Regions from separate parts of the Lysinibacillus sp. 54212 genome, predicted to be linked through region 1. Evidence: riboswitches for the same ligand, from Rfam matches in the RefSeq annotation. Region 1 holds a riboswitch; the other holds the start of a gene.
The links. A riboswitch is a leader RNA that binds a small molecule or an ion and turns the genes downstream of it on or off. The one in region 1 is predicted to bind FMN.
Positions count from the first base shown of each region.

Region 2: linked by a shared signal. The riboswitch ahead of ribE (riboflavin synthase) and the one ahead of V4T18_RS10905 (ECF transporter S component) in region 1 are both predicted to bind FMN.

Region 1 is NZ_JBAFWZ010000013.1:38,295-42,513, reverse strand. Features, by position in the region: gene V4T18_RS10915 (sigma-70 family RNA polymerase sigma factor) at 140-700, shown strand; gene V4T18_RS10910 (hypothetical protein) at 697-1,911, shown strand; FMN riboswitch at 1,984-2,159, shown strand; gene V4T18_RS10905 (ECF transporter S component) at 2,372-2,950, shown strand; gene V4T18_RS10900 (cyclase family protein) at 3,003-3,620, shown strand; gene V4T18_RS10895 (MerR family transcriptional regulator) at 3,913-4,219, shown strand, end outside.
Region 2 is NZ_JBAFWZ010000009.1:124,197-128,415, reverse strand. Features, by position in the region: gene ribH (6,7-dimethyl-8-ribityllumazine synthase) at 1-387, opposite strand, end outside; partial or broken gene ribB (3,4-dihydroxy-2-butanone-4-phosphate synthase) at 600-1,214, opposite strand; gene ribE (riboflavin synthase) at 1,238-1,876, opposite strand; FMN riboswitch at 2,005-2,138, opposite strand; FMN riboswitch at 2,420-2,553, opposite strand; gene V4T18_RS08585 (DHA2 family efflux MFS transporter permease subunit) at 2,624-4,012, opposite strand; gene V4T18_RS08580 (response regulator transcription factor) at 4,154-4,219, shown strand, end outside.

The DNA.
Region 1 (4,219 bases):
AGTGAGTGATCGAGCAAAGTAAGTGCTGCATAGCACTTTGTAAGCTTCATCCTTGCCCATTGGAAGGAAGCGGATTTTTTTATGTTATGATGTTAAAGATCGAGTTAGAATTGAAACGATTTAGCGTATTATACGACTAATATTTAGAACGGAGGTGGGATGGATGAATTCTAAAGAATCCATTTTCCATCGATTGTATGACGAATACCATCAGGATGTTTTTCAGTTTTTAATTTATTTAGTGAAAAATAGAAGCGTTGCAGAGGATTTATCGCACGAAGTATACGTACGTGTGCTGAAATCATACGATCGTTTTCGGGGAAATAGCTCTGAAAAAACATGGCTATTTTCTATCGCTAAAAACGTAGCAATCGATCATTTTCGAAAGATGGCTGTTCGTGATCGACATCATTTTAATGCTTTTGAATGGGAAAATGAGCAGCTTATTTCATCCGAAAAATCCCCAGAGCAATTTTTGGAGCTTAGTGAAGATTTAAGAGGGCTTCTGCATGCTTTAGAACTATGTACAGGTGATCAAAAAATGGTCATTGTCATGCGTTTTTTTCAAGAGCTATCGGTACAGGAGACCGCACAGGTTTTAGGTTGGACTGAGGGGAAAGTAAAAACAACACAGCACCGCGCTATTCATGCTTTGCGAGCAAGGTTAAATAAGGAACAGAAGGAGGCGAATTCGCTATGAATGATGAAAAATGGGATGAACTAGATATTGAAAAGCTACTAGAGCAAGCTCCAAAAATTCAGGATAATCGTTCAAAGGAAGACGTCTTCGCAAAGTTGCAGCAGGCGGGTGCTTTTGAAGAGGAACATCCACCGGTAAGTGTTGTTAAACGGAAAAATCATGCTTTAATTATACTGGGAATTTCAGCAGCTTTATTTGTCGTATTGTTTAGCGGTGCTTACTTTTTATCACCTCAAACTTCAAATGATAAAATGGCTGGCCAATCGGAAAATACCTTATCAGATTCATCAGCTGAAAGGAAGGTAGAGGTAGCGGAAGATGATGGGGCAAGTAGTGGGGTAGCATTAGAACAGGATGAATCACGGGGCATAAGAGCTTTAAATAATATGGATTTACGAACTTCCGTGTATCAGGAACAGCTTTCAGTTTATACTGCAATTCACCTAGGGCTAGTAGGGAAGAATGGGGAAAGTGTACCAGTTACCGTTGTGATTCCGAACGAGCAGATTATTGAGGAGTTTGGGCATGAATCACCGTCAGCTGTCGATTTGTATAGTAAATATGCAGCTTCACTAAATGAACAAGCTTTAGGATTTACAGAATTGCATCCGTTGCAAGGTAAGATTGAGGAACAAGGGTCAACACTAATTTATACATTACCAGAAGATCACCAGTATAATGATAAGGTTTCCAGCGATTGGGATGTCTTATTAGACACATTTGGTAACAGTTACGAGCGAGTAGTATTGCATAACGAACCTAGCGCTGGTAAAGAAGAACAAGCGAATACAACAATGAGTTTAAGTAAGCGGGGGAGTTATTTCTTATACGGGCAGGGGAACGATAGGATTTATTTAGCGCCACATTCTAACCATTCTTTTAACTCGGCGAAAGAGGCACTAGAGTATATGAAGATTGTTGAAAACGACCAATATCAAACGGCCATCCTACAAGGTGTTGACTATTCAGTAGTAGAAGAAGGGGATAAGGCTGTAGTTACCTTTTCTACGCCGCTTGATTTAAATGATTTCGATCCTCAACAAGCTATGAGAATGCTTGAGGGAATGCTTTTAACGGCGGGGGGCTTTAATAAGCAGGTGCAATTTTCAAACATTGTGCAGCAACAATGGGAAGGATTTAATTTCAGCTCTCCGTTGCCGATCCCAGTTGGAGCAAATACAATTTCTTTAGAACAGCTAGAAAGCTACTAGGTGTTAAACAAAATGGTTTACATTTCAGATATTTATCCTATAATAGTACTTGTAAGCTAATTTAATAGTTTGATTCATCTTCGGGGCAGGGTGTAATTCCCGACCGGCGGTAATAGAAGACGCAATCTCCGACCATTAGCTTGGAGGACATTGCAGCAGCTCTTCTTCAGCCCGCGAGCCGCATTGCGCGTGCAGGATTTGGTGAGATTCCAAAGCCGACAGTATAGTCTGGATGGGAGAAGGTGAAGGTACGGTCGTCATTTTTTTACGAAAATGTCGTAGTTTGCTGTACATTTTGTTGCTTTCATATGCAATATTGTACAGAATTACGAATAGACCCTTATTTAAGTGTGCCTATTTCTCCCTTATGCTATTTTCTGCATAAGGGTTTTTTCGTGAATGGTGATTGATTTGTCCTTTCTTCTTGCGAGATGAGATCAGCAATGAGGAGAGATGTTTTATGTCAAAGCAAAACAAAAGGTTACGAGCTTTTGTAACAATTGCGATGTTAAGTAGTATTTCTTTCGTATTAATGCTATTTAATTTCCCGCTACCAGGGTTCCCTAGTTTTTTACAAATTGACTTTAGTGATGTGCCGGCTTTAATTGCAACATTAACAATGGGACCATTAGCAGGGATTACGGTCGAACTAATTAAAAACATTTTAGACTGGGTTTTTTCTGGTTCACCAACAGGTATGCCAGTAGGTCATATCGCCAACTTTGCAACAGGTATTTTATTCATTTTCCCTGTATACTTTATTTATAAAAAGTTCACATCTATTACAGGATTAATAGTTGGATTAGTTGCTGCGACAGTTGTGATGTCAGTAGGGATGGCGTTTTTAAATTTCGTGGCATTCTTACCGATGTACGGTTATTTCATGAACTTTTATGTAGAAGATATGCTTGGAACGGCTGTAATGGCGATTTTACCATTTAACCTAATAAAAGGTGTTATGTTAATTGTCATCGTTACCGTATTATTCCGCACGATGAGTAAATGGATTCATAATCAACGTTTACAATTTTTATCATGAAAATACGCGTGGTCACCTCGGTGGCTACGCTTTTTATTTAGGGGGAAACAAAATGACTTGGATTGATATATCACAACCGCTTCGAAGTACAACAGCTGTTTGGCCAGGAGATGCTCCATTTTCTTATCGATTAGTTGCGACTTTAGAGGCGGATGGTGCCAATGTCGGTGAAATGACTGCAAGCATGCATATTGGAACGCATGTTGATGCACCGTTTCACTATAAGGAGGATGGCGTAACGATTGATCGGTTGTCGCCCGAGTTATTTATTGGGGAGGCGCTTGTTGTTGATTTACGTGGTCATGAAGTAATCTATGCATCTCATTTTGCTGATGTAGATTTGACGGGGGTCAGTCGTGTGCTAGTTAAGTTGAGGGATGAGGTAGAGGTTGATAAGTTTCCGGTGAGCTATCCGATTTTTGATGAGAGTGTTGCTGAGTTTTTGTGTGATAAAGGTGTAAAGTTGATCGGCGTAGATACACCCTCGGTTGATGCAGTAGAAAATGTATCACTCACAATGCATAACGCCTGTGCAAAGTATAATTTAATTATTATTGAAAATTTATTGTTACAGGATGTATCGTCCGGTTTGTATGATTTCATCGGACTTCCATTGCGGGTGGAAGGTGGGGATGGGTCGCCTATTCGAGCGGTACTTAAAAGGAAATAGTAATAGATTCAAGGGCCTAAGTTACTAGCTTAGGTCCTTTTTTAAATATAATTGTAAATTTTGGGGCTTGAGCAGTGTTTAGCTCGGACGCCCAGCCCCTCGAGGCCACTTCATCCCCTCGGTCGAAAGCGAAAAAGCTGCTTTCGCTTCGGGTATTCCGACGTGCTTTCGCTTGTCCTATCTTTTTTTTCGATAAAAATCATCCAAAAAGGATATGTTATAATTCCTTACATAATATTGATAATAAACATAACATATTGTAAAGTGGTTGTAGGGAAAGGAGGAGATGCCAATGAGTCGAGAGTTTCGAAGAGCGATGCCGTTACTCCCTATTAGTATGGTGATGGGACTAACCGAGCTAACTGCAAGACAAATTAGGTATTATGAAGAGCATGAATTAATCGAGCCTGCTAGGTCAGAGGGCAACCGAAGAATGTTTTCACTAGATGATGTGGATGCCTTATTAGAAATTCGAGAGCTCCTTGACCAAGGGATTAATATGGCAGGTATAAAAAAAGTGTTTGATATGCGGAAGAGAAATGATGTTAGAAGTTATGACGCAATTGCTATTTCAGACGCTGAACTTCGCGCCATTTTGA
Region 2 (4,219 bases), on a different contig from region 1:
TGCTCGTTCAATTGCCTGCTCGATTGTCTCTGTTGTGACAATACCGAAAATAACCGGAACACCTGTTGTTAGACCAACACTTGCAATCCCCTTTGCCGTCTCGTTACATACATAATCATAATGTGTTGTTGAACCGCGAATAACCGTTCCTAAGCCAATGATTGCGTCGTATTTCTTTGCTTCCGCCATTTTTTTTGCAATAAATGGCACTTCAAAGGCACCGGGTACCCATGCAATATCAATATTTCCCTCCGCTACGCCGTGACGCTTTAAGCCATCTATTGCCCCACTTAATAGTTTGCTCGTAATGAATTCATTGAATCTCCCTACTGCAATGCCGATTTTTAAATCCGTGCCTATTAATTGTGCTTCAAATATTTGTCCCATCGTTTTCTCTCCTACTGTTTATTTTTGTAGTGCTAGTACAAAGTCAATTCCATTAATCATGTTTTCATCATCAAATACGAACCCTACAAAGATTTAAAATCGATTATTCGTATCGTTACGCTACAGGCGGACGCGTTCCGCGGGCAAGCACCGAGCCGCCTTCCGCTCCACTAAAATGTTCGTGATTCCGCTTAGGAAAACTACTTATGAAATTGAATAAGTTGTATCTTGTCATTCCGATATCGAACTAAATCAGCAATTGTAATCATCTTTAATCCGTGCACCTTTGCAATTTCAACGAGCTGAGGCACTCTCGCCATTGTCCCGTCATCATTCATAATTTCACAAATAACACCCGCTGGACTAGAACCAGAAAGTACCGCTAAATCAACTGCAGCCTCTGTATGCCCCTGCCGCTCTAGAACCCCATTGTCTTTTGCAATGAGTGGGAATACATGACCTGGTCTACGAAAATCTGAGCTTACAACATTCGGGTCTAGTAAACGTAGAATCGTTTCAGAGCGCTCGAATGCACTAATGCCTGTATCCGTCGTTTTATAATCAATGCTTACTGTAAATGCTGTCTCATGATTATCTGTGTTTTGCGCCACCATTGGATGTAAGGACAGATGCTGAGCCAATTCCTTTGTAATCGGTGTGCAAATTAACCCACGCCCATGTATCGCCATAAAATTAATGTTCTCCGGCGTAGCATGTTGAGCTAAGACAACAAAGTCCCCTTCATTTTCTCGGTCCTCGTCATCAACTACGATTATCACTTTTCCTGCCTTCAAATTCTCGATTGCTTCTTCTATCCTATGAAACATCTTATACCCCACCTTAGATCCTGTTAAAATCCGTTTTCTTTTAGAAAATCCATTGTAATCGTCGGCATACTCGCTCGTTGCTCTAAATGATGAATCACATACTTACCTAATAAATCATTTTCGATGTTTACAAGTTGCCCCTCATTTTTAATGCCGAGTACTGTTTCACTATACGTATGTGGAATGAGTGAGACCGTCAGCTTTGTCGGACTAATATCAAAAATCGTCAAGCTTATTCCATCGATTGTGACGGAGCCTTTTTTTATGCAATATTTGCTCAGCTCCTCACCTATGCTAATGTCGATATAAACAGCATTGGCGACCTTTCTTTTTCGCAAAATCGTGCCGACACTGTCCACATGCCCCGATACAAAATGGCCACCAAAGCGTCCATTCGCTGCCATCGCTCGCTCCAAATTAACAGCATCACCAATCTGTAATTCCCTGATGCTCGTTGATTTTACGGTTTCTGGCATAACATCTACTAGAAAATGATCCTTAGAAAAATTTGTCACTGTTAAACAGACTCCATTCACTGCAATGCTGTCACCAAGATGAATATCCTCGAGAGTTATTTTCGATTCGATTGTGAGCCGCATGCTGTCCTGTCCATTCTGAATAACCTTAATTTTTCCTAATTCCTCCACAATACCTGTGAACATACCCTCACCTCCATTTCCTTGATATAGATAAGAAAAACCCCTTAGTACGATCACTAAGGGGCTAGAGAATTTTAATAAAATGGCGTTACGAAATAAGCCTTTTCAACATAAATTTTCAAAGACTTTACCATTTCCTTCTCCCATCCAGACTATACTGTCGGCTTTGGATTCGCACCAAATCCTGCCTTTTACGGCTCGCGGGCTTAGAATAGTAGCATTCATCACCGCCGATTGGGAATTTCACCCGACCCCGAAGGAAAACAATATTAAGTTAATGAATAAGAAAAGCGGAAGCGCCCTGCTTAGCCCCGACAGCTGCTTGCAGCCCCGAATCGAAAGCATCCCTTCAGCTTTCGACCGAGGGGATGAAGCGACCTCGAGGGGCTGGGCGCTGGAGCTAGACACTGCTCAAATTCCAAGAATTTATCCTTTCTTTTACAACAAAGAAACCCCAGCAGATAAGATCTACCGGGGTTTATAAGTATACGAGTATAGCAAAAAAGCCTTTGAAAAATAATTTTTCAAAAGAATCCTATTACTAATCGCATCCTTCTCTCATCCAGACTATACTGTCGGCTTTGGATTCGCACCAAATCCTGCCTTTTACGGCTCGCGGGCTTAGAATAGTAGCATTCATCACCGCCGATTGGGAATTTCACCCGACCCCGAAGGATTTATTCATCTTGCACTCGATTATAGCACGAAAATACAAAATGAAAAGTAATATTATAGACTGTTCTTTTCTAATTACTCTTCCCTCACATTTTTAATAAAGAACGATAACAAGAATGCGATTGCTGCAATTATTAGTCCGAACGTAATTGAATTTTGTACACCGTGTACCATTCCATGGAGTGAATCCGTACTAGAGCTTGCATTCGCGGTAATCGACATAATCGTTACTGCAACTGCTGTTCCGATCGCTCCAGCTACTTGCTGTAACGTATTCATAATCGCTGAGCCATCTGGATAGAGCTCTCTTGGAAGTTGGTTTAATCCGTTCGTTTGTGCAGGCATCATCACGAGTGAAAGACCGACAAACAAAAGAATATGCATTCCCACAATTAAATACGGAGAAGTTGCCTCATCGATGCCGCGCAGCACAAGTAAACTAATAAGCACCATCACTAGTCCACCAGGCACCATTTTTGTCGGGCCATATTTATCAAAAAGATTGCCTGCCACAACCGACATAAATGCATTGATGACACCACCTGGTAGCAGCACAAGACCTGCCACGACCGGCGCTAATAATAATACCTTTTGCAAGTAAATTGGTAAGAGCACCATCGTCGATAGGATTGTCATCATACCAATTAATAAAATCACAAGTGCAATCGCGTACATCGGATACTGAAATACACGTAGGTTGAGCATCGGTGTATCCATTTTCATTTGGCGGATACCGAAAAGCACGAGTGCTACCGCCCCTACAAGAACGACAACGATTACTTCCGTCACGAAAAACGTCCCGAGCTCCCCGGAAATACTAAAGCCATAAACAATACCACCAAACCCGATTGTGGACAGCAGCATTGAAAGCACATCAAATTTCACTTTTTGCACGTCATTCACATTGCCGACAAATCGAAGCCCTACAAGTAAAGCAATGATTAAAAACGGTAAGCAGAGCCAGAAAATCCAATGCCAGCTGAGACGATCTAGCACAACCCCTGCCAATGTAGGTCCGATTGCAGGTGCAAATATAATAACGAGACCAATTTTCCCCATCGCTGCACCGCGCTTATTAATAGGATAGACGAGCAATATAACATTCATCATCAGCGGAATAATAATCGCCGCACCGATCGCTTGCACAATTCGACCAAGGAATAATATCGAAAAGATTGGTGCTATTGCAGCAATTATAGTACCACTAATTGAAAAGAGTAAGGACGCGATAAAAAGCTGTCTCGTCGTAAAGCGCTGCATTAAAAAGGCGGAGACAGGCACTAATATGCCTAACGTTAATAGGTAGCCAGTCGTAAGCCATTGAATCGTAGAGGTTTCTTTCCCAAAATCGTTCCCCAATTGAACAAACGCCATATTGAGCGCCGTTTCATTTAATAGCCCAATAAAGGCCGCCATTAAAAAGGGAATAATAATTTTATTCTTGTTTTCATATAAACTGTTCATTGTACTTCCTTTCTACCGCCAAAAAGGCTTATCACACAACGTTAACAAAATTCATTCCGTTTGCCTAGCATTCTTTTATCGACAGTTGCTTTTTCCTCTACAAATATTCTACGATAGAAGAAAAACTTGGATGGTGAGAATGTGACACACCGAATTTTAATTATAGAGGATGAGCCGCAAATCGCTCGAGTTCTTCAGCTAGAGCTT